Regions from separate parts of the Marinobacter sp. RI1 genome, predicted to be linked through region 2. Evidence: riboswitches for the same ligand, from Rfam matches in the RefSeq annotation. Region 2 holds a riboswitch; the other holds the start of a gene.
What was found. Region 2 has a riboswitch for thiamine pyrophosphate ahead of thiC (phosphomethylpyrimidine synthase ThiC). Riboswitches for the same ligand answer to the same signal wherever they lie in the genome.

Region 1: it holds a riboswitch for thiamine pyrophosphate, as region 2 does, so the genes downstream of both, thiB (thiamine ABC transporter substrate binding subunit) here and thiC (phosphomethylpyrimidine synthase ThiC) in region 2, are expected to answer to the same signal.

Annotation. Positions count from the first base shown of each region.
Region 1 covers NZ_AP031605.1:2,402,663-2,414,466, reverse strand. Annotated here, with positions in the region: gene ACAM27_RS10855 (putative bifunctional diguanylate cyclase/phosphodiesterase) at 1-239, shown strand, start outside; tRNA gene ACAM27_RS10850 (tRNA-Cys) at 478-551, opposite strand; tRNA gene ACAM27_RS10845 (tRNA-Gly) at 609-684, opposite strand; gene ACAM27_RS10840 (murein L,D-transpeptidase catalytic domain family protein) at 813-1,556, opposite strand; TPP riboswitch at 1,721-1,812, shown strand; gene thiB (thiamine ABC transporter substrate binding subunit) at 1,861-2,865, shown strand; gene ACAM27_RS10830 (ABC transporter permease subunit) at 2,870-4,537, shown strand; gene ACAM27_RS10825 (ATP-binding cassette domain-containing protein) at 4,530-5,144, shown strand; gene ACAM27_RS10820 (MlaE family ABC transporter permease) at 5,181-6,329, shown strand; gene ACAM27_RS10815 (ABC transporter ATP-binding protein) at 6,333-7,127, shown strand; gene ACAM27_RS10810 (MlaD family protein) at 7,127-8,065, shown strand; gene ACAM27_RS10805 (ABC-type transport auxiliary lipoprotein family protein) at 8,062-8,670, shown strand; gene pgsA (CDP-diacylglycerol--glycerol-3-phosphate 3-phosphatidyltransferase) at 8,667-9,221, opposite strand; gene uvrC (excinuclease ABC subunit UvrC) at 9,229-11,088, opposite strand; gene uvrY (UvrY/SirA/GacA family response regulator transcription factor) at 11,072-11,731, opposite strand.
Region 2 covers NZ_AP031605.1:3,732,445-3,744,248, reverse strand. Annotated here, with positions in the region: gene ACAM27_RS16965 (glycosyltransferase family 4 protein) at 1-858, opposite strand, end outside; gene ACAM27_RS16960 (mitochondrial fission ELM1 family protein) at 855-1,823, opposite strand; gene lpxL (LpxL/LpxP family Kdo(2)-lipid IV(A) lauroyl/palmitoleoyl acyltransferase) at 1,827-2,789, opposite strand; gene waaA (lipid IV(A) 3-deoxy-D-manno-octulosonic acid transferase) at 2,892-4,145, shown strand; gene ACAM27_RS16945 (TolC family outer membrane protein) at 4,189-5,550, opposite strand; TPP riboswitch at 5,737-5,850, shown strand; gene thiC (phosphomethylpyrimidine synthase ThiC) at 5,934-7,811, shown strand; gene ACAM27_RS16935 (NUDIX domain-containing protein) at 7,926-8,546, shown strand; gene ACAM27_RS16930 (DUF1249 domain-containing protein) at 8,543-9,028, shown strand; gene cpdA (3',5'-cyclic-AMP phosphodiesterase) at 9,239-10,045, shown strand; gene ACAM27_RS16920 (DUF2235 domain-containing protein) at 10,159-11,804, shown strand, end outside.

The sequences.
Region 1 (11,804 bases), 1.3 Mb from region 2:
ATCGAAGCTTTCTTCACTATGCCATGGAAAACGAAAGCGACATGGCCATCATGAAAGCCATGGTTACGGTCGGCCAGAGTCTCGGGTTGAGCATTCTCGTAGAAGGTGTAGAGACCGAGCAACAGGCAAAGCTGATACGGGATCTCGGATGCGATTTCGCCCAAGGCTTTCTTTACGCCAAACCAATGCCGGCGAAAGCGGCAGAGGCATTTATGAAGCCCCTGGCTTCACGCAGTTAATGAGCAACAAACATGGCCTGGCGTCCTTGCGATCAGCCCTTTTGAAGGGATAGGTCTAACACCACCGGAGTATTCTCAGGCATATAACGTTCGTTGCAGGTACTGGCATTAATGAGACGGGTTTCGCCCTGCAGGTACTCACCATAGCCCTCATGAATATGCCCGAAGACATGAGCCTTCAGTATCAGCCGAGGACTACTGCCCAAGATCACAAGACTTTGATATAAGGGAGTAAAAATGGAGGCGCGGGTCGGAATCGAACCGGCGTACACGGAGTTGCAGTCCGCTGCATAACCACTCTGCCACCGCGCCGGGGAAGCCTGGATTCTGGCTTTTGCTCTCAGGAGGCATTGAGAGACTTGGAGAAATTGGAGCGGGAAACGAGATTCGAACTCGCGACCCCAACCTTGGCAAGGTTGTGCTCTACCAACTGAGCTATTCCCGCTCTAATGTTTCAGAGGCATTGCCTCGTCAACGGCTGCGTATTCTACGGATTCCGCCTTCGCCGTCAACACCTTTTTTTCAACTTTCTGTTTTTACTGAAAATCTGCACAAAGTTTAGCCAGTAACGATTCAGGATCGATCCCCAGCCACCGCTGTGGCATTACGCGCGCCGGCCAGCTGCCCGGCAGAATCGCAGTTCAGGTAACTGGAGGACTGGAGCCACTCCTGATCGGGGTAGTATTTAAACACCAGCTGTCCGCCCTTGAGCTCGTCTACCACGGTTTTGATGATTTGATTGTCTACCGCCGGACAGCCATGACTACGGCCGATTCTGCCGTACTTTGTTACCCAGCTGTCCTGAACGTAGTCTGCACCATGGATAACAATTGCCCGCTGACGAGCCAGGTCGTTGAAACCCGGTTCCAATCCATCAAGGCGCAACGAATAGCCATGGGAACCCCGATAGGATTCGGCGGCTTTGAACAGGCCGATACTGGACTGGTGACTGCCCTCGATATTGGAAAATGCGGTTGCCTCAGCATTACCGGAGTTTTTACCGTGAGCCACGAGGTCACGAAGGATTAATTCTCCTTCGTTCAGATCGAACAGCCACAGTCTTTCTTTCGAGGACGGCAAAGAGAAGTCGATCACAGCCAGCCGCTCCGGCATTGCTGTGCCATTGCTGATGGCACAACGGGTTGCCTTGAGTGCAGCTTCGAGAACCTGCGGGCTGAGCTTGGGAGCCGCGGAGGCCAACCGTCCAAACATATCATCATTCGCGGTTTGGGCGTGGCCTGCGGCCGATAACCCAAGGGTAAAAAGCGCGCCTGCAACCAGGGCAGAAATCTTTCGTCGTTTGTGATGCTTGGGCATCAAACTTACCTCTCAACCAGATAGAAGCTGCATAAATCCGCAGATCAAAAAATGCCCCATTCTATCAATAAAAAATGAGACACCCGTCATCGCCGTACAAAAAATAAACAAGCAGTAATCAAACATACGAATTCCGGGGTGTGGCTCCGGCGTGATAGCATTGACTCAACTCAACGGGGTGCCTGGAAGGGCTGAGACCATACCCGCGGAACCTGACTCGGTTAATACCGGCGTAGGGATTGAGTCACCACCTTTCGTGGTGTTCGCGGCATGGCACCCCCGCTACTGAACAAGGTGCCAATGTATGATTTCACGCTTGATGCCCGCGTTGTTCGCCGTGTCGCTGCCGCTGATGGTTGCCGCCGATGAACCGACCGTCCTGAATGTGTATACCCATCCCTCCTTTGCCGCCGAATGGGGCCCGGGGCCCGCGGTTAAAGAGGCGTTTGAAGCCCAATGCGGGTGCTCCCTGAACTACACCGTATTGGACAGCGGCGGAGACATTCTGCAAAGGCTCCGGCTGGAAGGAAGCTCCACCCCGGCAGACGTGGTTCTGGGGCTGGATACCGGCACCATGGAGACCGCTCGGCAAACCGGCCTTCTGGCCCGCCACGGCCAATCACTGGAACGCCTGGCATTGCCTGTTAACTGGGACGACGACACTTTCGTGCCCTACGACTGGGGCTATTTTGCCTTTGTCTACGATACCGAGCAGTTGTCGGAGCCGCCCTCAAGCCTTGAAGAACTGGTCAACGCGCCAGACCATCTCAAGATCATTATTCAGGATCCGCGTACCAGCACACCGGGACTCGGCCTGTTGCTCTGGTTGCATGCCGTCTATGGTGATGAAGCGCCAGCAAAGTGGCAGCAGCTCAGCGACAAGATTCTCGCAACCACCCAAAGCTGGAGTGACGGTTATTTCTCGCTATTCATGAATGGCGAAGCGCCTATGATCCTCTCTTACAGCACTTCGCCTGCGTATCACATGGCTATCGACAAAACTGACCGTTATCAGGCGGCCCGTTTCAATGAAGGACATTACCTGCAGGTGGAAGTCGCCGCCCTGGTGGAAAGCTCCGATAACAAGACACTTGCCAGAGAGTTTCTGGACTTCATGCTGACCGCGGACTTCCAGCGTCATATTCCACTGAAGAATGTGATGTATCCGGCCGTTGATCTTGGGGATGAATTGCCAGAGGTTTTCGACAAGCTGATTACACCATCCGAAGCCCTGTATATAAACCCCGCGAAAGTTGCCACCATTCGCCGACAGTTGGTGAACGACTGGCTTGATGCACTGACCGACTGAAGTGATGCCAACACACGCGAGAGCCGCCCCCTTCAGCCATTCTGGCTGGCAAATCTGGCCTGGCCTGTTACTCGGCACCGGGCTATTGCTGCTCGTGGCACTTGGCTTGTTGAGCATACTACAGGAGGCCGGAGAGCTGGATCCGGGGCGCACGCTAGCAAGCTCCTATTTCCAGAGCGTGGTCCGATTTACCCTTTGGCAGGCCTTTTTATCCGTCCTGTTAAGCCTGGCGCTGGCGGTCCCGGTGGCGACCGCCCTCGCCCGCTACAGAGGCTTCCCTGGTCGCACATTGATTCTGTGGCTGATGGAGTTGAGTCTGGTTTTACCCACTATCGTGGCAGTCTCAGGCATCATAGCGGTGTTTGGCCGGCAGGGCTGGTTCACCGGTCTGCTCAATATCTGGTTTCCTGGAAATGGATGGAATCTTTATGGGCTGAACGGCATTCTGCTCGCCCACGTGTTCTTCAATGCGCCACTGGCGGCTCGAATCCTGTTGCAGGCTCTGGATTCCATACCCGCGCCACGAATGAGAACCGCCTCTCAGCTTGGGCTCGGCGGCTGGTGGCTGTGGCGTGCGGTACACTGGCCCGCCATCAAACCGGTACTGCCCGGCGTGGCGGCACTGGTGTTCACGCTGTGCTTCACCAGTTTTGCCATCATCATGACGCTGGGCGGAGGGCCAGGAACAACCACCCTGGAAGTCGCCATCTACCAGGCACTGCGCTTTGAATTCGATTTCGCCCGTGCCGCACTGTTTGCCATTCTGCAGCTGTTGATCTGTGGCAGCCTCTGGTGGCTGGTTTTCCGGAAACGCCTGGACACCGCGGTACTGCCAAACCGACGGCTATCGCGTCAGGTCCCTCTGTTCGCATGGCGCTGGCAAGGGTTTTCAGCAAGTCTGCTCCTGGCGATTTTCACGGCCTTTCTGGTCGCGCCACTACTGGCTATTATTCTGCGCGGTTTACCGGCCTTGTGGCCAACGGCGGATGCTACTTCTATTTATAAACAGCTATTGCCGGCCACCGCTCGCAGCCTGTTAATCGCCATTCCAGCCGGGCTCGGTTCGGTGGTCGTTGCCTTGCTAACTCTGGCAGCCGCCAACCGGGCTGGTCGGCGCTGGCTGGCCCTAGTGCCAGCCGTCACCGGCTATCTCCCCTTGATCGTTCCGCCTCTGGTACTGGGGACCGGGCTTTTTATTCTGTTAAGGCCGCAATTGGGGAACACCATGCAGGGCTGGTTCCTGGTGGCACTGATCAACGGGCTGATGGCCGTGCCGTTTGTGCTACAGATACTGCGCGGACCTCTCGCAAGCCTGGACGCCGGATCACTCAAACAGGCAGACCAACTGGGCCTCCTGGGCTGGTATCGATGGCGATGGCTGTATTGGCCGCATCTGCGCCGTCCAGTTGCTCTGGCCCTGGCGTATGGTGTGGCATTATCTCTGGGTGACTTCGGTGTTATCGCCCTGTTCGGCAGCCCGGGCAAACCCACGCTCCCGGTTTTGCTTTATCAGCAACTGGGCAGTTACCGGTTGGCGGAAGCTGCAGGTACCGGGCTCTGGCTGTTGGCGCTACTGGTACTGATCTTTGTATCGCTCTCCCGTGTTCCCGGCGTTAAGTCCGGAACAACTTCCGCTGCGAGCCAACCACTGCCGGAGCCTGAACATGCTTGAGATCAAAGATCTGGCCTTCGAGTATGGGCCTGACGGCCGTCTCTGGCGATTCGATTTTTCCGTGCCTGCCGGCGAATGTCTGGCCATCCAGGGCCCCAGCGGTTCCGGCAAATCAACCCTGCTCAGTCTGATTGCAGGTTTTCTCCCGCCAGCCAGCGGCCGGATTCTCTGGTGGGACAAGCCGATCCACTTGCTAAAGCCCTGGCAGCGCCCGGTCACGAGCGTGTTCCAGGAACACAACCTGTTCGAGCACCTGGATGTATTTACCAATATTGGCCTTGGCATTCACCCCGGCCTCAAGCTGGATGAATCTCAACGCCACGCCATTGAAGCCGGACTGGAACGCACCGGGTTAGCAGGTTTCGGTCCCAGAATGCCTGGCGAGCTTTCCGGTGGCCAACGCCAGCGCGTTGCCTTGCTGCGAGCCATCCTGCGGCGCCAACCATTGCTCTTGCTGGATGAGCCGATGACTGGCCTGGACACCGAGACCCGGAAGATTCTGTACGCCATGCTGCTGGAAGAGAAAGCCCGGGGCATCACCATGCTACTGGCCAGTCACGATGAAGAAGAACGCAGAATACTGGCAGACAGCCACTGGAATCTTTAAGCTTTCAGAGAACTCAAACAGGGACTCCGTGACTCCGTGGCAAATGAACCAGGCCTATCTCAGCCACTTGGCGCCCACACTCCCGGTAACGCCGAATTCGGTGGCCATACGCTGAAGTTTTCCGGCGACTGGACTTTGTCCCACTATTCCGTCCTGAATCGGCAAACAACTGCCCTGAAACCTCGCGCAGCAGGCTGCAATCCGGATTTTTCCGGCCTGGGCCGCCTGGACACCGCCGGCGCCTCGTTGATGGTGAAATTGCTTGGCAGCGACGCTCTGATCAGCGCTCTGGAACGAGCCGAATTACCGGATGAACAGCGTGCCCTGATACACGCCGTCGCAGAAGCCATGAATCAGCCATCGGCGGATGTCGCAACCGTTAACCCTGCCGTGGCGTTCCTGGCGGAGATCGGAAAGAAGGTGACCACGCTGTGGCAACTTGTCTGGTTGCTGGCGGGGTTTATTGGTCAGACGCTGGGCACCCTGTTCTACATCCTGCCCCGGCCTACTCGCTGGCGTATAACACCCTTTGTGGCGGCACTACACGACACCGGCCTGAACGCCCTGCCCATTGTTGCCCTGCTTACCTTTCTCGTTGGCGCCGTGGTTGCGTTTCTTGGCGCGACAGTTCTTGAAGACTTTGGCGCGACCATTTACACAGTGGATCTGGTGGCGTTCTCGTTCCTGCGGGAGTTCGGCGTACTTCTGGCAGCCATCCTGCTGGCCGGCCGAACCGCCAGTGCCTTCACCGCACAGATTGGCGCTATGAAAGTCAATGAAGAACTCGACGCTATTCGCACCCTGGGGCTCAATCCGGTGGAACTGCTGGTCGTTCCCCGGGTTTTGGCGATGATGTTCAGCCTCCCCATTCTCACGTTTATCGGCATGATCTCGGGCATGGTCGGAGGGGCTGTGGTCTGCGCGGTGGCTCTGGACATTCCGCCCAGCCAGTTCATTGCCATTGTCGAACGGGATATTGCCCTGAAGCACTTCCTGGTCGGCCTTGGCAAGGCGCCGGTGTTCGCATTTCTGATTGCCGTCATTGGTTGCCTGGAAGGCTTCAAAGTGGCCGGCAGTGCTCAGTCTGTCGGGGAACACACCACCTCCAGCGTGGTGCAGTCTATCTTTATGGTGATACTGCTGGATTCCGTGGCAGCGCTGTTTTTCATGGAAATGGGTTGGTAAAGCATGGCGGATCATCCGGTCATACAGGTACGCGCACTCGACAACCGGTTCGGCAGCCACATCGTTCATGAGAAACTCGATCTGGATCTGTATCCCCGGGAAATTCTTGGAGTGGTCGGCGGCTCCGGCACCGGCAAGTCCGTTCTACTGCGCAGTATTGTTGGCCTGAATCCACCATCCGGCGGGCACATCACCGTTTTTGGTGAAGATTTGACGGAACTATCCGCCACCGAACGCTCTCGCTATGAGCAACGTTTCGGGGTTCTGTTTCAGGGCGGCGCCTTGTTCACGTCGCTGGACCTTGAGCAGAACATCGCGCTGCCGCTGATTGAACACGCCCGGCTGTCGCGGGCCGAAGCGGAGGAACTGGCCCGAATGAAACTGGCCTTGACCGGCCTGCCACCAGAAGCCGCCACGAAATACCCGGCCGAACTCTCCGGCGGTATGGTCAAGCGGGCGGCCCTGGCCCGGGCGCTGGCGCTGGACCCGGAAATCCTGTTTCTGGATGAACCAACCGCCGGTCTGGACCCGATCGGCGCTGCCGCCTTTGACGAGCTGATTGTCACCCTTCGCAACGCACTGGGCCTTACGGTATTTCTTGTTACCCACGATCTGGATACCCTGTACACCACCTGTGACCGTGTTGCGGTTCTGTCTCAACGCAGGGTGCTGGTTGCCGATACTCTGGAAAAGGTGGCACAAACCGACGATCGCTGGATTCAGGACTACTTCCATGGTCCCCGTGGCCGCGCGGCGATTACAGCCCACAACAGGCTAACCAAACAGGAGCCCGGTTAATGGAGCCCAAGGCCCATCACGTTATCATCGGATTCTTCACGCTTGCGGCAGTCAGCGCTGCCTTGCTGTTTGCTCTGTGGCTGGGCAAATCATCTACCGACACTAACTGGGCCTATTACCGGATCGGGTTTGATCACCCGGTTGGCGGGCTGGCCAAGGGTAACCCGGTCCTCTATACCGGCGTCCCGGTGGGCGACGTGCTGGATCTTACCCTGGCGCCGGACAACCCCGCCCATGTGCGGGTACTGGTGAGGGTGAATCAGGATATTCCGGTACGGGAGAATACCCGCGCGGGCCTGGTACTGGCCAACATAACCGGCAGCATGAGCATACAGTTTACCGGAGGCACACCAGACAGCCCCATTCTTGAAGGCCACAAAGACAATCCACCGCTGATAACCGCCGAGCCTTCGGCCTTCAGTAACCTGCTGACCAACGGCGAGGCCATGCTCGGCAAAGCAGAGCAGTTGCTGGAGAATGCCAACCGGCTGATGTCCGAAGACAACCTGAGCAACATTGCCGAAATTCTTGAGAACACCCGCCAGGCCAGTGAATCGCTGCTGGCCAGCCGCGGCGAGCTTGAGGCGCTGATGACCCGGTTCGATGAAGCCGGCATCCGTGCCGAAGAAGCTGCCATCAAGGTGTCTGCCGCGGCAGACAGGTCCCGAGAGGTACTGGATGAGCGGGTGGAACCGGTTCTCCTGGCCATGTCCAGGGCGCTGACCACCCTTCAACCTACCCTGGATCGACTGGACACCCTCACCGGCGACAATGAACTGGCGCTGGACGCTGGGCTTCAGGGTCTGGGAGAAATAACCCCTGCATTGCGGGAGCTGCGTAGCACCTTGCGCAACCTGAACTCGTTTACCCGCAGGCTGGAGCAGGACCCCACCGGAACCTTGTGGGGCGGCACCGGCATCAAGGAGTACGAACAATGAAAGTGCTATCCGCTCTCGCCTTGGGCCTGGTTCTGGCTGGCTGCACGGTCTTCCCGGTGCCCGAATCCCCTCGCCTGATGGAGCTGGCACCAGCGAGCGACTTGCCAGCATTTGACCAGGCGCTGTCGGTCAGCCTTCGGGTAGATACGCCACTGGCTTCTGACCCGCTGGACAGCGCTCGTATTCTGATTAAACCGTCGGCTTACGAATACCGGGCCCTGGCAGGCGCCCGATGGCGAGAGAGTATTCCCGTGGTCGTTCGCGATCACCTGCTGGAAACCTTCCGGGCAAGCGGCGCGTTCGCGAATGTGATGACCGACACCAGCCCGGCAACGTCGCAGTTAACCCTGGTCTCCGAGCTGACCGGATTTCATGCTGAGAATAGTGAAACTGGCACACGGGTGGTGATCAGGCAGCATCAGCAACTCATGGATAATCGCACCAGACGGAGCTTGTGTGTGAGGAGTTATGAAGCCAGGGCGAACGCACAAAGCACCGCGCTGGGGGAGTTGATGGAGGCCTTCAGTAATGCCAGTGCACATTCATCCGTGACCACAGTCACCTGGGCACACCAGTGTATGGCCCAGGAACCTCCGGCCAATTAACCTGCCTCTTTCGGAAACAAGTCAGCCCAGGCGGCACGAAGGTAAAGAATCATGGACCACAGGGTCAGCACTGCTGCGATGTATAGCAGACCGATGGCCACATAAGCCCAGAAATTACCCGGCGGAAACGCCAGCAATCCGACAATGGCCGCCATCTGAGCGGTGGTCTTGATCTTACCGATATAGGACACGGCAACACTGGCGCGGCTGCCCATTTCGGCCATCCATTCACGCAACGCCGAGATCACAATCTCGCGACCGATAATCACGGTGGCGGGAATAGTCAGTAGTACCGCCGAATACTCTTCAATCAAGACAGCCAGCGCCACTGCCACCATGAGTTTGTCAGCCACCGGATCCAGGAAAGCGCCGAACGGCGTGCTCTGGTTCAATTTGCGGGCCAGGTACCCGTCCAGCCAGTCCGTCAGACCTGCCAGAGCAAATATGATGGCGCTAACCAGGTAACTCCATTGCATGGGCAGGTAAAAGATCACAACGAATACCGGAATCATCACGATACGGGACATGGTCAGTATGTTCGGTAAATTCATGGTGTTCCTATTGGTCATGCAATGCTGCGTAAATGGTCTCTGCCAATGATTTGCTGATGCCCTGCACTTTCGCCATTTCATCAACACTGGCTTTTCTGAGTTCCTGGATGCCACCAAAATAGCGAATCAGTTCGCGCCGGCGCTTTGGCCCAACCCCTTCGATACCTTCCAGGGTCGACTGGCGCCGCTTTTTATCTCGCCCGGCCCGATGTCCGGATATGGCAAAGCGATGGGATTCATCCCGAATATGCTGTATCAGGTGCAGCGCCGGAGAATCCGCCGGTACTCGGAATACGGCCCCAGTTAAGGCGTCAATCAGCTGCTCCATCCCTGCGCGCCGGGTCACACCCTTGGCGACACCAATCAGAGGGATATCGGAAATTCCTAGCTCTTCAAACACTTCACGAGCAATATTCAACTGGCCCTTACCACCGTCGATAAACACCAGATCTGGCCGCTTGCCCTCGCCGTTCACCATCCGCCGATAACGCCGGGTGAGCACCTGTCGCATGGCGGCATAGTCATCGCCGGCGGTTATGTCCTGGATGTTATACAACCGGTAATCGCTTTTCAGTGGCCCATTCTCGTCGAAAACCACACAGGATGCGACGGTATTTTCCCCATGACTGTGGCTGATATCGAAGCATTCCATACGGGAAGGCGTTTCCGTCAGCTCCAGCAGGTCCCGCAGGGCCAGCAATCGGCGATACACGGTTTCTTTACTGGCGAGATGTGTCAGCAGGGTTTGCCGGGCGTTGGTCATCGCCAGCTCCAGCCAGCGCCGACGCTCGCCCCGCACATTGCCGCGGATGCGGGTTTCCCTGCGCGCCGCTTCCGACAGGGCCTGCGACAATAATTCCTGCCCGTCTACCGCCACCGGCACCAGGATGTCGCGCGGAATCTCCCGCCGGGTGTCGCCACCGAAATAGTACTGGCCCAGAAACGAGGCCAGCAATTCGCCTTCGGTCTGTTCCAGGGAATAGCGAGGAAAATAATCCTTGGTGCCCAGAACCCGCCCGCCACGAACGATGATCACAACGATGCAGACCACACCGGCATCCTGAGCAATGGCGATGACATCTGCATCCCCTCCCTCACCGTCTACGGATTGCTGCTCCTGAACATGGCGAAGGTTGTTGATCTGATCTCTGTACGCCGCGGCTTTCTCAAACTCCAGCGCCCGTGATGCATCCTCCATGGACTGCATCAGGTCCTGAATAATCGCCGGGTTCTTGCCCTCCAGAAACATGCTGGCGTGCCGGATATCCTCCTGGTATTCCTCAGGGCTGATATAGCCGACGCACGGCGCCGTGCAGCGGTTGATCTGGTACTGCAGGCATGGCCGGGTTCTGTTTCTAAAATAACTTTCACTACAAGATCTTATGCGGAAAACCTTTTGTAGAATATTAAGACTTTCCTTGACCGCTCCCGAGCTTGGAAAGGGCCCGAACCAGGTGCCACCACCCTTTTTGGTGCGGCCCCGCCGAAAGGTCAGCGAGGGATAATCCGAATGCGAGGAGAGATAGATATAGGGATAGGACTTATCGTCCCTCAACAGAATATTGTAGGGCGGCCGCAGCGATTTGATCAGATTCTGTTCCAGCAGCAACGCTTCTGTTTCACTGCCGGTAATAGTGACTTCAATGGCCGCAATCTTGCCCGCCAGGGCTTCGGTTTTAGGGGCCAGGCCTGATTTACGGAAATAACTGCTGACGCGCTTGCGAAGGTTGCGGGCTTTACCCACGTAGAGGATGCCACCGGTATCGTCATACATGCGATAGACACCGGGGCGTTCTGTCAGTTGTTTCAGGAAATTCTGGCTGTCGAACTTCCCGGGAGATTGCTCGGGGTCAGACCTTGTCGGCATCCAGCAATCCAAGCCTTACTGCCATCAGCGCCAGTTCCACATCACTGGAAATCTCCAGCTTTTCGAAAATCCGGTAACGGTAACTGTTTACGGTTTTCGGGCTCAGGCACAGCTTGTCGGAGATATCCTGAACCTTCTGGCAATCCACCACCATCATGGCAATCTGCATTTCGCGCTCAGACAGGCGCTCGAACAACGACAGCTCGCCGTCTTCATCCCGCTCACCCCCGAGCTGTTTCAGTGCCATTTTCTGGGCAATTTCGGGGCTGATGTAGCGCTGGCCGGAATGGGCTTTACGAATGGCCCGCACCATTTCCTGAATGTCAGCGCCTTTGGTGACATACGCGGTGGCGCCGCTCTGCATCACACGGGCCGGATAGGGGTCGTCAGCACAGGCGGTAACCACGATAACGCGAATGGAATCATCAATACGAAGAATGCGCCGGGTCGCCTCCAGGCCGCCAATACCGGGCATGCGAATATCCATCAGGACAATATCCGGACGGTTTTCACGCACACAGTCAATCGCCTCTTCGCCAGACGAAGCCTGGCCAATGACGTCTATATCGGGATTGTCAGCCAGCATGCGAGTGATACCCGAGCGTACGAGCTCGTGGTCATCAACAACCAATACCCTGATCAAAACTCACCTCGCCGTCAGGTATGAGGAAACAGGCCGATTGTAACGGTTAGCAGCGTCAGCCGGTAGGCGGCAT
Region 2 (11,804 bases):
TGTGCGGCCGAAGGGCTCTGGCTTGGTGGACATGTGGCACACCACATCGGCCAGCAGGTAGAGGTTGGTCATGTCGTTTCGCTGGCCGAGAAACGTGACTTTATCAGTCAGTTGCAAACGACTGCGCTCCTTTTCCAGCTCCTGCAGAAAGCGCTCCTTACCCGGTTCTGCGCCGCCAACGATGATGCCGTGACAATCCGGGCGTTGACGTACGATACGCGCCATGGCCTCCAGAAAATGCAACTGGCCTTTCCAGCGAGAGATACGGCCCGGCATCATGATGATCTTTTTGCCGGCGAGTTGAGGAAACCTCCCGAGGAGGTGGTTTTGCCATTGTTCGTTGATGGCTCGGTTGCGGAAGGCTTCAATGTCTACGCCACGCTGGACCACCGTCAGCTTGTGTTCCGGCACAGCAAAGTGCTTCAGAACATAGTCTCGTACGCAATTGGACACCGCTATGACCTGATCCGCTTTTGCCATGATGGCGCTGTAAGGCGTCACTGAATACATGCCGTGGAAGGTCGAAACTACGGCCGGGCGTTCATATTGTGGCAGCGTTTTCAGCGCCAGGTGAACAATCCAGGCCGGCATTCGGGAACGCACGTGAACGATGTCTGGCTTCAGATCCTTCAGCAGCTTGCGCATGGGCAGTATCTGTCCGAATGAAGCCGGCGTTTTTCGGTGTATCGGCATGTGAATATGCGAGGAGCCCTGGCCGCGGACCTGTTCGGCCATCGGGCCGCCGTTGGAAACCACGAAGGATTCGTGGCCTCGTTTCACCAGTTCGGCAGCGAATTCAACAGTACCTCTTTCCACACCGCCACTGTGCAGCGCCGGTAACGCTTGTAGAACCCTCACCTTGTCCGCTCCCCGTCCTTGTTCTGATACTTGCCCAGGAATATCTGCATTACCCAGCGGCCGGCCCGGTCCGCTTCCCAGAGACGATCGTGTCGTTCGGGCTGTTCGGCCATGATTGATGCGTGGTCGGCCCAGTGCGCCAGCAGTCCTTTCTTTGCGAGTTGCTCGACACCATTGGCTACCCTGCTTCCCGATCGAGGATTAAGATCCAGAAGGCCGGTTGGCACCCCCGACGTAACGGCTTCGCACACCATGGACTGGCTATCCGGTGTTACCCAGACGGCTCTTGATGACGCGAGCTGGTGGTTCAGCCAGCCCTCGTGCGTCTGATTGTGGTCAACGACTGAAATCCTGGGGCCCTGAAGCTCCGAGAGGCTGTCGGACAGGGCTTTTGGTGTGCGCCGGGAGTTGGTGATGGTCCAGCGCCATTCGGGGTAGCGTGCCATCAGGTCGCCCAACTGCGAAAGAATGGCATCATCATGCCAGTCATAGTGCTGCGATGGTCCTCCGATCAGTACCAGAGCTTCGGGCTTGCTGGTGAGCCTGGCCAGGGGCGTGACGGCATTAATTACCCCCTCTGTGATCAGAATGTTGCGAGCAGGCTTAACCTTGTCGTGGGCCGGAATAATGGCGGCATCGACCAAACGGAGGGGGAATCCAGGCTTCATCAGCACGAGCGTTTTTGCCTTGCGATAGCGTCGCAAGGCCAGCAATAACCGGTGGGTTCCTGAACCGGCCCCGATTATAAGTGCAGGGGCGGGCAGGTTTGGCACCGAAGCCGGCGCAATTCCCGTCAGTGCTCGCCACATCGGGGTTGGGTAATCCGTGGCGTTTATCCAATGGAGGTCCGCGCCGGCGAGGACGCGCAATCGATTACCCAAACCGCGTAACTGGTTGCGATGGCCGGCCTTGTTGTCGGTAATCAGCCAGATAACGGGTGCTGTGGCGCCGGAGTCCCTGTTCAAGAGTTACCTCTTCTTCTTCCGTTTTCGGCCATAGAAGCCCGGATCATCTCTGTTCGGTCTGGTTTTGAAGCGGCGGTGCATCCAAAGATACTGGTCGGGCGCCTTGCGGATTTCCTGCTCGATAATGGCGTTGATCCTGGTGGCATCCTCAAGATCATCGCCACTGGGGAAGTTCTCCAGGGCAGGGTGGAAATAGATGTCGTAGCCCGGGCCATCTTCCCGGCGGAAATGACTGAAGGGAACCACCTTGCACTTGCTGCGCTCAGCAATCCGGGATGTGGCAGTAATGGTGCCGGTTGGGATCCCGAAGAAGGGCGCGAAAACGATGTCTTTCCGGCCATAGTCCTGATCCGTGGCGTACCAGACGGCCCGGTTGTTTTTCAGGCAGCGAAATAGCCCGCGAAGGTCACGTGCGCCCAGCACCGTTCCGTAACGTCGGCCGCGAGCCCGGGTCATCACTGCGTTCATCAGTGGATTGTTGTGATCCCGCTGCATGACGTCTGCCTCAATATACTCCGTCGCCAGGCTACCACCCAGGTCCAGCGTGCTGTAGTGGCCTCCGAGCAACAATACGCCATGCCCCTCTTCGAGCGCTTGCTCGAAATGTTCGAGACCGTGAACTCTGGTGATCTTTTTGAGTTTTGACGCATCGCGAAACCAGGCAACACCAATCTCCAGCAAGCCAATCCCGTTGGCGATAAAAGCATTGCGAACCAGGGCCGCCTGTTGCTGCTGGTTCAGCTCCGGGAAACACAGTCGAATGTTCACCTCGGCAATATGTCGCCGGCCCTTTGCCAGCCGCCAGGCCAGCAAGCCGGCAATCTTGCCCAGCCACCATTGCAGGCGCAGGGGCAACTGGGCCACCAGCCACATCGCGGCTATGCCAAGCCAGGTTGGCCACCATCGTGGATGGCGGTAGGCGGAATAGTCTGTGTTTCGTGGTAGTTTGCGGTACTTCTTCTTCAAAATCGTGAATCCTGCATCGACAAACGGTTTTCCGGGGGGCAAGATGCCCGTCCAAAGAAAAATTTGCCCTATGATAACGCACTGTTTTGCCGGGAGTCCTGCGTGTTCCAGTTTATCTATTCCCAGCTGATTCGCCTTGTGCTGCCGTTCATACTGATCCGGCTGTGGTGGCAAGGGCGTAAAGCGCCCGCCCTTCGGCGCGACTGGCAACACCGTTTGGGTTGGGTGCCTGAAATTTCTGGCCCGGTTATCTGGGTACACGCCGTGTCTGTGGGTGAAACCATTGCGGCAGGCCCGTTGGTCAGGCGCCTGCTCGCCAGGAATCTGGGGGCCACTATTTTGATGACGGCGATGACCGACACCGGGTTGGCCCAGGCCCGCAAGATGTTTGGTGACAGGGTAACGTATGCCTACGCCCCATACGACACACCCGGCGCCATCCGGCGTTTTCTGGACCGCATCAATCCCAGGATTCTGGTTATTCTCGAAACTGAAATCTGGCCCAATATGATCCGCCAATGCCGCCGGAGGAGAGTTCCGGTTTTCCTGATAAATGCGCGCTTGTCCGAGCGTTCTGCCCGTGGTTACGAACGGGTCAAAGGGCTGGCCGCGCCGATCATGAAAAGCATTACCTGGGTGGCGGCGCAGGCCGACCGGGATGCTGACCGGTTTCGGCGCATTGGCGTTGCCGCCTCCCACGTTGAGGTTACTGGCAGTGTGAAGTTTGATGTCGATATACCGGATGATGTGCGTGCGGCTTCCCGTGCCTTGCGTGAGGAGCTTGGGGCTCGCCCGGTCTGGATTGCCGGCAGCACGCATTCCGGAGAAGACCAGCAGTTGCTTGACGCTCATCAGGGAATACTTCAGCAACATCCTGAGGCTTTGCTGATTATTGTGCCCAGGCATCCGGATCGCTTTGACTCTGTCGCCGAGCTGGCGGAGAAAGAGGGGTTTTCTGTTGCCCGTCGTTCAACCGGTGATGACCCTGCCGAAGCTCAGGTTTATCTGGGTGACACCATGGGCGAACTGATGATGCTGTACGGTGCCAGTGATATCGCCTTTGTTGGAGGTTCGTTGATCGAGCGTGGTGGGCATAATCCACTGGAGCCGGCAGCCTGGGGAATACCGGTTTTTTCGGGTCCTCATGTTTTCAATTTTGAAACCATATACGAGCACCTGCTGACGGATGGTGCTGTGCAGGTAATAGACGGGGCGAAAGCCTTGGCCACGGCGCTCAGTAAGCTGATGACTGATAAAGAAGAATGCCGGGCCTACGGAGTGCGTGCATTAAGCGTCGTTCAGAAAAACCGGGGTGCCTTGGATAAGGTTGTCGAGGGGATTATCGAACGTCTGTAGCTCCGGGTATCGCCGGTGATACCCGGAGCTCGCCTTTTGGGGATTACCGGGCAGGGTTGTCCAGTGTGCGGTCTTCCTCTGCCATCGCTTCTATGCCTCGCGCACCTTCACTCAGCCAGTTGTTCAGATCCACCAGATCCTGAGGGCTCAGGGTTCCGGCTGCCTGTTTCAGTTGCAGAGTGTTGATCACGTAATCATACCGCGCATTGGCGTAGTCCCGCAGGGCGACGTAGTAAGCCCGCTCTGCATCCAGCACTTCCACGATGTTGCGGGTACCAACGTCATAACCGGCCCGGGTGGCATCCAGGGCGCTACGACGAGAGATGATGGTCTGCTCCAGTGCCGATGCCGTTTCCACGTTGTTGTTCACGGTGAGGAACAGGCTGCGGGTGTTTACCTGTACATCGCGACGGACGGTGTTCAGATCCTGCTCTGCAGCGGTGACCAGAGAGCGTTGTTGGCGCACGCCGGCCTGGGTGCCGCCGCCCATATAGAGAGGCACGTTGAGCTCCAGGCCAATAACCCCCTGGGTTCCTTCCTGCTGAGGGTTTCGGGCGCCGTCCAGCTCGGACTCGCCATAGGATGCCACCAGGTCCAGTGTTGGCAAATGGCCGGATTTGGCAACTTTAAGATTGGCCTCGCTGGCGTTCAGTTGTGATAAAGCCGCTTGAATGGACCAGTTCTGGTCCAGGGCTGTTGTTTCCCAGGCATTCGGGTTCATGGGCTCAGGTCGACCGAGCGGGAAATTCTCGCGCAGGTTTTCCAGGTCATCGGCGTATTCGCCGGTCAGTCGCGCCAGCTGCTCCCGGGCGACATTCAGCTGGTTGTCGGCGGCGATGCGCTGGCTTTTGCTGTCGTCATAGCTGGCGCGGGCTTCGTACACCTCGGTGATGGCGATCAGGCCGACGTCGAAGCGTTCCTGCGCCTGTTCATACTGGCGCTGGATTGCTGCTTCAGTCGCGCGAGCTGTTGCAACGGTATCCTGAGCGCGCAGGACATTAAAATAGGCGGTTGCAACATCCAGAATCAGTTGTTGCTGGGCCAGGTTGTACTGGGCCTGGGCGGCTTCGGTCTGGAACTGGCTGGCGTCGTAGCGGAACCAGTTGTCGGCGCGGAAAACCGGTTGCGACAATTGCACGCCATAGTTGAATGACTTGTAGCTGTCTCCCGGGCCGTTTTCAGCGTCGAAATCCGTGTGGTTGGCTTCGGCAAACGCACCAACCTGCGGCAATAAGGTACTCTTGCTCACATCGCTGGCGGCTTGCTGGGCCTGAAACTGTGCCAGCGCAGAGGCGATGCCGGAGTCATATGACAGTGCCTGCTCATAAGCCTCCACAAGATCCAGAGAGAAAGCGGGCTGGGCTGCCAGCAGGGTGATCAAACCTGGAAGTAAACGTTTCTTCATTATTGCTCCTGAAAACTATCTCCGGGCATCCGTGATCTGGACACAGGTATCGGCAGGTCAACGTGTAGAGCGCGGGTTTATCCCGATAGTGACCCAAAGGTATTGGTGGCCCATTATGGACAATAATCGTTCCCGTCTCTACACTTGAAAAGCTCACTCATTTTGTGAGCAAAACAGAATATTTATCGCGTCTTGACGGGGTGCTGATTCGCCTGAAGCAGGTGATCGGCTGAGATTGCAACGCAGAACCCGCGACCTGATCCGGATAATACCGGCGTAGGGATTAAGACCGTACGAACCATGCCGGAAGTAGGTTTCGAATTACCTTCGGCATAACTCCGTCATACGCGACCCGACCACCTGAGCAAACACGGGAGCAGACGATGACGGACATCCCATCCTACCTGAGCGATTCCGCACAAGTAGACTCCGCAGCAATCAAACCATTACCAAGCTCACGAAAAATATACGTGCAGGGTAGCCGAGCCGATCTGCGCGTGCCTATGCGGGAAATTACTGTGGGCGACACGCCCACTGAAATGGGCGGCGAAAAGAACCCGCCAGTGGTGGTGTACGACACCTCCGGGCCCTATTCAGACCCGGAAGCCAGCATTGATCTGCGCAAGGGGCTGCCGCCGGTGCGCGCTGCATGGATTGCCGAACGCGGCGATGTCGAACAACTGGAAGGGTATACCTCTGAGTTTACCCGCCGGCGTATGAAAGATCCGACTCTGGATCCGCTCCGGTTTATGGACGAGCGCAAACCCCTGCGTGCCAAACCCGGCAACAATGTGTCCCAAATGCATTACGCCCGGCGGGGCATTGTCACTCCGGAAATGGAATACATTGCCATCCGGGAGAACATGAAGCTGCAGGAAGCCCGAGAGAATGTATTGCTGGCCGAGCAGCACCCCGGGCAGTCATTCGGTGCCAACCTGCCGAAAGAAATTACCCCGGAATTTGTCCGCGACGAAGTGGCCCGTGGCCGCGCCATCATTCCAGCCAACATCAACCACCCGGAAATCGAACCGATGATCATCGGTCGCAACTTCCTGGTGAAGATCAACGGCAACATTGGCAACTCGGCAGTGACCTCCTCCATTGAAGAGGAAGTGGAAAAACTCACCTGGGGCATTCGCTGGGGAGCGGATACCATCATGGATCTGTCCACCGGAAAGAACATTCACGAAACCCGGGAATGGATCATCCGCAACTCCCCGGTCCCCATCGGCACCGTGCCCATCTACCAGGCCCTGGAAAAAGTCGGCGGCGTGGCCGAAGATCTGACCTGGGAAATCTTCCGCGACACCTTGATTGAACAGGCGGAGCAGGGCGTGGATTACTTCACCATCCATGCTGGCGTGCGCCTGCACCACGTACCGCTGACCGCCAAACGCACCACCGGCATTGTGTCCCGAGGTGGTTCCATCATGGCCAAGTGGTGCCTGGCTCACCACAAGGAAAGTTTCCTGTACGAGCACTTTGAAGACATCTGCGAAATCATGAAGGCCTATGATGTCTCCTTCAGTCTTGGTGACGGCCTGCGCCCGGGCTCCATTGCCGATGCCAATGATGCCGCCCAGTTTGGTGAACTGGAAACCCTCGGAGAACTCACCAAAATTGCCTGGAAGCACGACGTCCAGTGCATGATCGAAGGCCCCGGCCATGTGCCGATGCAGTTGATCAAGGAGAATATGGACAAACAGCTGGAATGCTGTGACGAAGCGCCGTTCTATACGCTCGGACCGCTGATCACCGATATTGCACCGGGCTATGACCACATCACGTCTGGCATCGGGGCGGCCATGATCGGTTGGTATGGTTGTGCCATGCTTTGTTATGTCACGCCAAAGGAACACCTTGGACTGCCCAACAAGGACGATGTGAAAACCGGCATTATCACCTACAAGATCGCCGCGCATGCTGCAGATCTCGCAAAGGGTCACCCGGGTGCCCAGATCCGCGACAATGCGTTGTCCAAAGCACGATTCGAGTTCCGCTGGGAAGACCAGTTCAATCTGGGGCTGGACCCGGATACTGCCCGCGCCTACCACGACGAAACCCTTCCCAAGGAATCGGCCAAGGTGGCGCATTTCTGCTCCATGTGTGGCCCCAAGTTCTGCTCCATGAAAATCTCCCAGGAGGTCCGGGATTACGCGGCAGAGCACGGTATCGATGAGGTGTCGGCGATTGATGCCGGTATGCAGGCGAAATCACGGGAGTTTGTGGAATCGGGCAGCAAGATCTACGACAAGATCTGACCCGCATTCACTTGGTTCCATGATGGCGTGAATCCGAGCCTGGCGGGGTGTTAACTTGCACCCCGCCGTGGCTCCGGCTATCGTTCAAGGCCGAATGCGCAACCGGGTGAAGTAATGCCAAAACCATTCCAGTTCAACGCCAGCGACGTCAAAGTCGAAAAACGTGAAACCGTGTTCCAGGGCTTCTTCCGAATGGACAAACTCTGGCTGACGCATCCGCGCTTCGATGGTCGCGACATGCCCGTCTTTACCCGGGAACTGTTTATCCGGGGTGATGCCACCTGCGTGCTGCCATACGATCCGGCGCGCGACGAGGTTGTACTTCTGGAGCAGTTTCGTTTGGGGGCGCTCCACCGTAACCAGTCCCCCTGGTTACTGGAACTTGTTGCTGGCATGAATGAGGATGGTGAGAGTCCGGAAGAGGTGGCCCAGCGAGAAGGTCAGGAAGAGGCTGGGCTGAGTTTCAGTCGCCTGGACAAAATCTGCGATTACCTGGTTTCCCCCGGCGGTACCACGGAAATGATCCACCTGTATTGCGGTCAGATCAGCACCGCCGAGGCTGGTGGTGTTTTCGGTATGGAACATGAGCACGAGGACATTCTCAGCCACGTGGTGTCAGCGGAAGAATGCTTTGCCATGATTGCTGATGGCCGCATCAATAACGCCGCCGCGATTATTGCCATCCAGTGGCTGCAATTGAACCGGGAGCGTTTGCGGCGGGAGTGGCAAGCATGACGGAGTGGGTAAAGCGGCCCAGGCAATATGTGCCGGACCTGCGCCAGTTGGGGGCGCTCTGCGACGGCAACTATCAGCGCCTGCGCAAGCTGCGCCAGCTTGAGGTGGATGGCAAACCCGTATGTGAGTTCGAACTGCACCGGGAGAACCAGTACCTGGGCCGGGTGCGAATTGAAGTGCTGCAAACGGCCAGATTCACAGAAACCCTGCTGCTGGAGCAAGTCCACAACAGCGGCCGATGGCTGAACAACCCGCGGATGACTGTGCGCGTATACCACGATGCCCTCATGGCCGAAGTAATCAGCTGCTACCGGCAACGACAGATTGCGCCCGTGAATGACTATCCGAACCGGTTTATGCATCACCCGGATGAAAAGGTTCAGGTGAACGGCTTCCTGGCCGATTGGCTGGACTATTGCCTGCGTTTCGGGCACCTGCCGATGGAGCATGCAGCCTGGTCTGCGGGCGAAGGCATCGATTGAAAACCCTCATCTCTGAACGGTTTCTCAGTTCGCCGAAAGTCTATAAAGCCGGTTGCCGGACCTGTGGCAGAGTTGTCAAATACTGCAAAATATAGCGTGCCGCTGGTCAGAATGTGATCCACCTTCCATTCGTGAACAATCAATCTGAACTAAGCCATCGTACACTTGTCTGGATTATCAACTGCTTGCAGAAAACAGAACAGGCCTGGCATGACCAAACCCACAACGGCGCGCCCACTCAATGTGTTGCAGCTTACCGATCCGCACCTTATGGCGTCTGCGGATGGAGCCTTGCTGGGAGTCAACACCCGTGACAGCCTGGCGGCGGTGATTGACGAAGTGCTTCGCAATCACGGCCAGCCCGACCTGATTCTTGCCACCGGAGACCTCACCCAGGATGCGTCGCCGGAGGCGTATCGCTATTTCGCTGAACAACTGAAGGCGTTTGATTGCCCCTCGCTCTGGATTGCTGGCAATCATGACGATTCCGCGCTCTTGTCTTCCATTGCGGCGGAGTCCGGCTCTGATCAGAAACAATGGGTCCAGGGCGGCTGGCAGTTTGTCATGCTCGATTCCTCGGTACACAGCAAGGTGTATGGAGAGCTTTCGGCCGATGAGCTGAGTTTTCTCGACAGGGCTTTGTCCGAGCAACCAGAGATGCCTGCTGTGGTTAGTCTGCACCACCACCCGGTGGATATCGGTTCAGACTGGATGGAAAAAATCGGGCTCAAAAACCGGGACGCCTTCTGGCAAGTGATTGACCGGCATCCGCAGGTTCGGGTAGTGCTGTGGGGCCATATCCATCAAGAGCTTGAACAGCAGCGCAACGGTGCTTGCCTGCTGGCTACACCTTCCACTTGCATCCAGTTCGCCACAGGATCCAGTGACTTTGCCGTGGAACCTCTGGCACCGGGTTATCGCTGGCTGGAACTTGATCCCTCCGGCAGCTTCAAGACGGAAGTCCGCCGAGCGGAAAGTTTCGAGTTTGACCTGGACGAGAAGAGTACCGGGTATTGATTCGGGCCTGGCTGAAGGCAGATCACGGTTTACGTTGACGGCTTTGATAATATGACAAGCCTGTGAAGGGGATTTCACAGGGAAGATCAGCACTCGTCAACGGATGACACGGAATGAAAATCATACAACCTCAGGATCTGCGGGCTGCGGATCTGCCAGGGCTGGAATCGCCCTTTTTTGCCTTGGAAAAAGCCCGGCGCTTTATTCAGAACAACCCCAACATAAATCTGGAGCGCCTCCTTGGACAGCCGGCAACTTACGGTCTGGGAGCGCGGGCGTTCAATCTACAGCGCAATACCCATATTGAAAATGTCCTCCGGGAAATACGGGATGGGCGACTTCTTCTGGTTTTTGACAGTATTGATGGCGAGCCATCCTCACCCGTCGTGCGTTGGCGTGAGGAGGTGGGAGGCGAGGGCCGTTGGCAGGTGACAGACGCCGGAGTTGATCATGAGATCATCGCCGGAGTAAACGCTCTCAATCAGCACGGTATTACCCCGGGAGATTTGCGGGTTCAGGGCAGTCTGGGCGTGGGAAGTCTGCCTTCAGGCGATTTCGCGATGGAGTATCGCCTTAAACAGCGCGAGCAGGCTTCGCGGCAAGACGTTCAATCCGGCGGCTCACCCAGCTCATTCTCGAAAAACGTTTTGCCTGTCTCTCCACTGACCAAGACGACCGAATCTTCCACCACCGAAGCACCTCCGGAGGTCCATCTCGAAATCGGCATCTTCACTGATGGCACCCTCAACAATGCTGAAAATTCCAGGGAACTGGAAGAGCGAGTGGCGACCGAATGCGTTGAGGCTTTTGAGCGCGGCGAGATGTCACTGGAGGAATGTGAGTATCGATTGTCTCTGGCATTGGGGGGGAGTTATGGCAATGCGCCGAGTAATGTGGCGAAGCTGGCTACTCATTATGCCGAAACTAAAAGTAAGTCTGGGAAGCGGGTAATCCATCGGCTATGGACCTATGCACCTGGAATTGGTACTAAAACTGGCGAGGGTGATTCGCTGGTTGGATCGATTTCAGGAATGGGGGATACGGGTATAGTTAGTCAGGTTCGCGATGTCTTCGCGAATGCTGCGAACCGAGTTGGTGAGCTTGAGCTTCCTGGACAGATTAGAGTTCTGAAGGTTGATTTGTTCGGATTTAGTCGCGGAGCGGCATCCGCGCGTCATGCCGTATACGAAATACAGAAGGGGCAGAGTGGGGCGCTGGGTGAGGCATTTCGAAGAGAGGGTATTGATTGGCCTGAAGAAACAAAAATTCGCTTTGTTGGGCTATTCGATACAGTTGCGGCTATCGTGAATCCGTTATTGCTGGATTTTGGGCCCGGCAATAGTCGGAATGAACCTGTAAGGGTCTCCCTCGACCCTGCACATGTTGAGCGCGCTGTGCATATTGTTGCCGCCGACGAAGTCAGGAAAAACTTCTCCCTGAATAGCCTACGTAACGCTGATGGGAGTCTGCCAGAGGCATTCCGTGAAATATCTTTGCCTGGGGTACATTCAGATATCGGAGGAGGTTATCCAGATGCGCAACGCGAGGATGTCCTGCTGACTCCATACCATTTGATTCCAACCAGTCGGCATCGTTGGCCGGAACAGACTATGCAGTGGGATAATCTGGAGGAACTCAGGTCGACAATTGCCTCCGAAGGCTGGGTTGGTGAGCGTAGTTCGCCAGATCAATTGTCCGAAAGATATGGCTCAGCGACCGCGGGGGTTGGCGCTGAGGCGGATTCCTACTTGGGAATCTA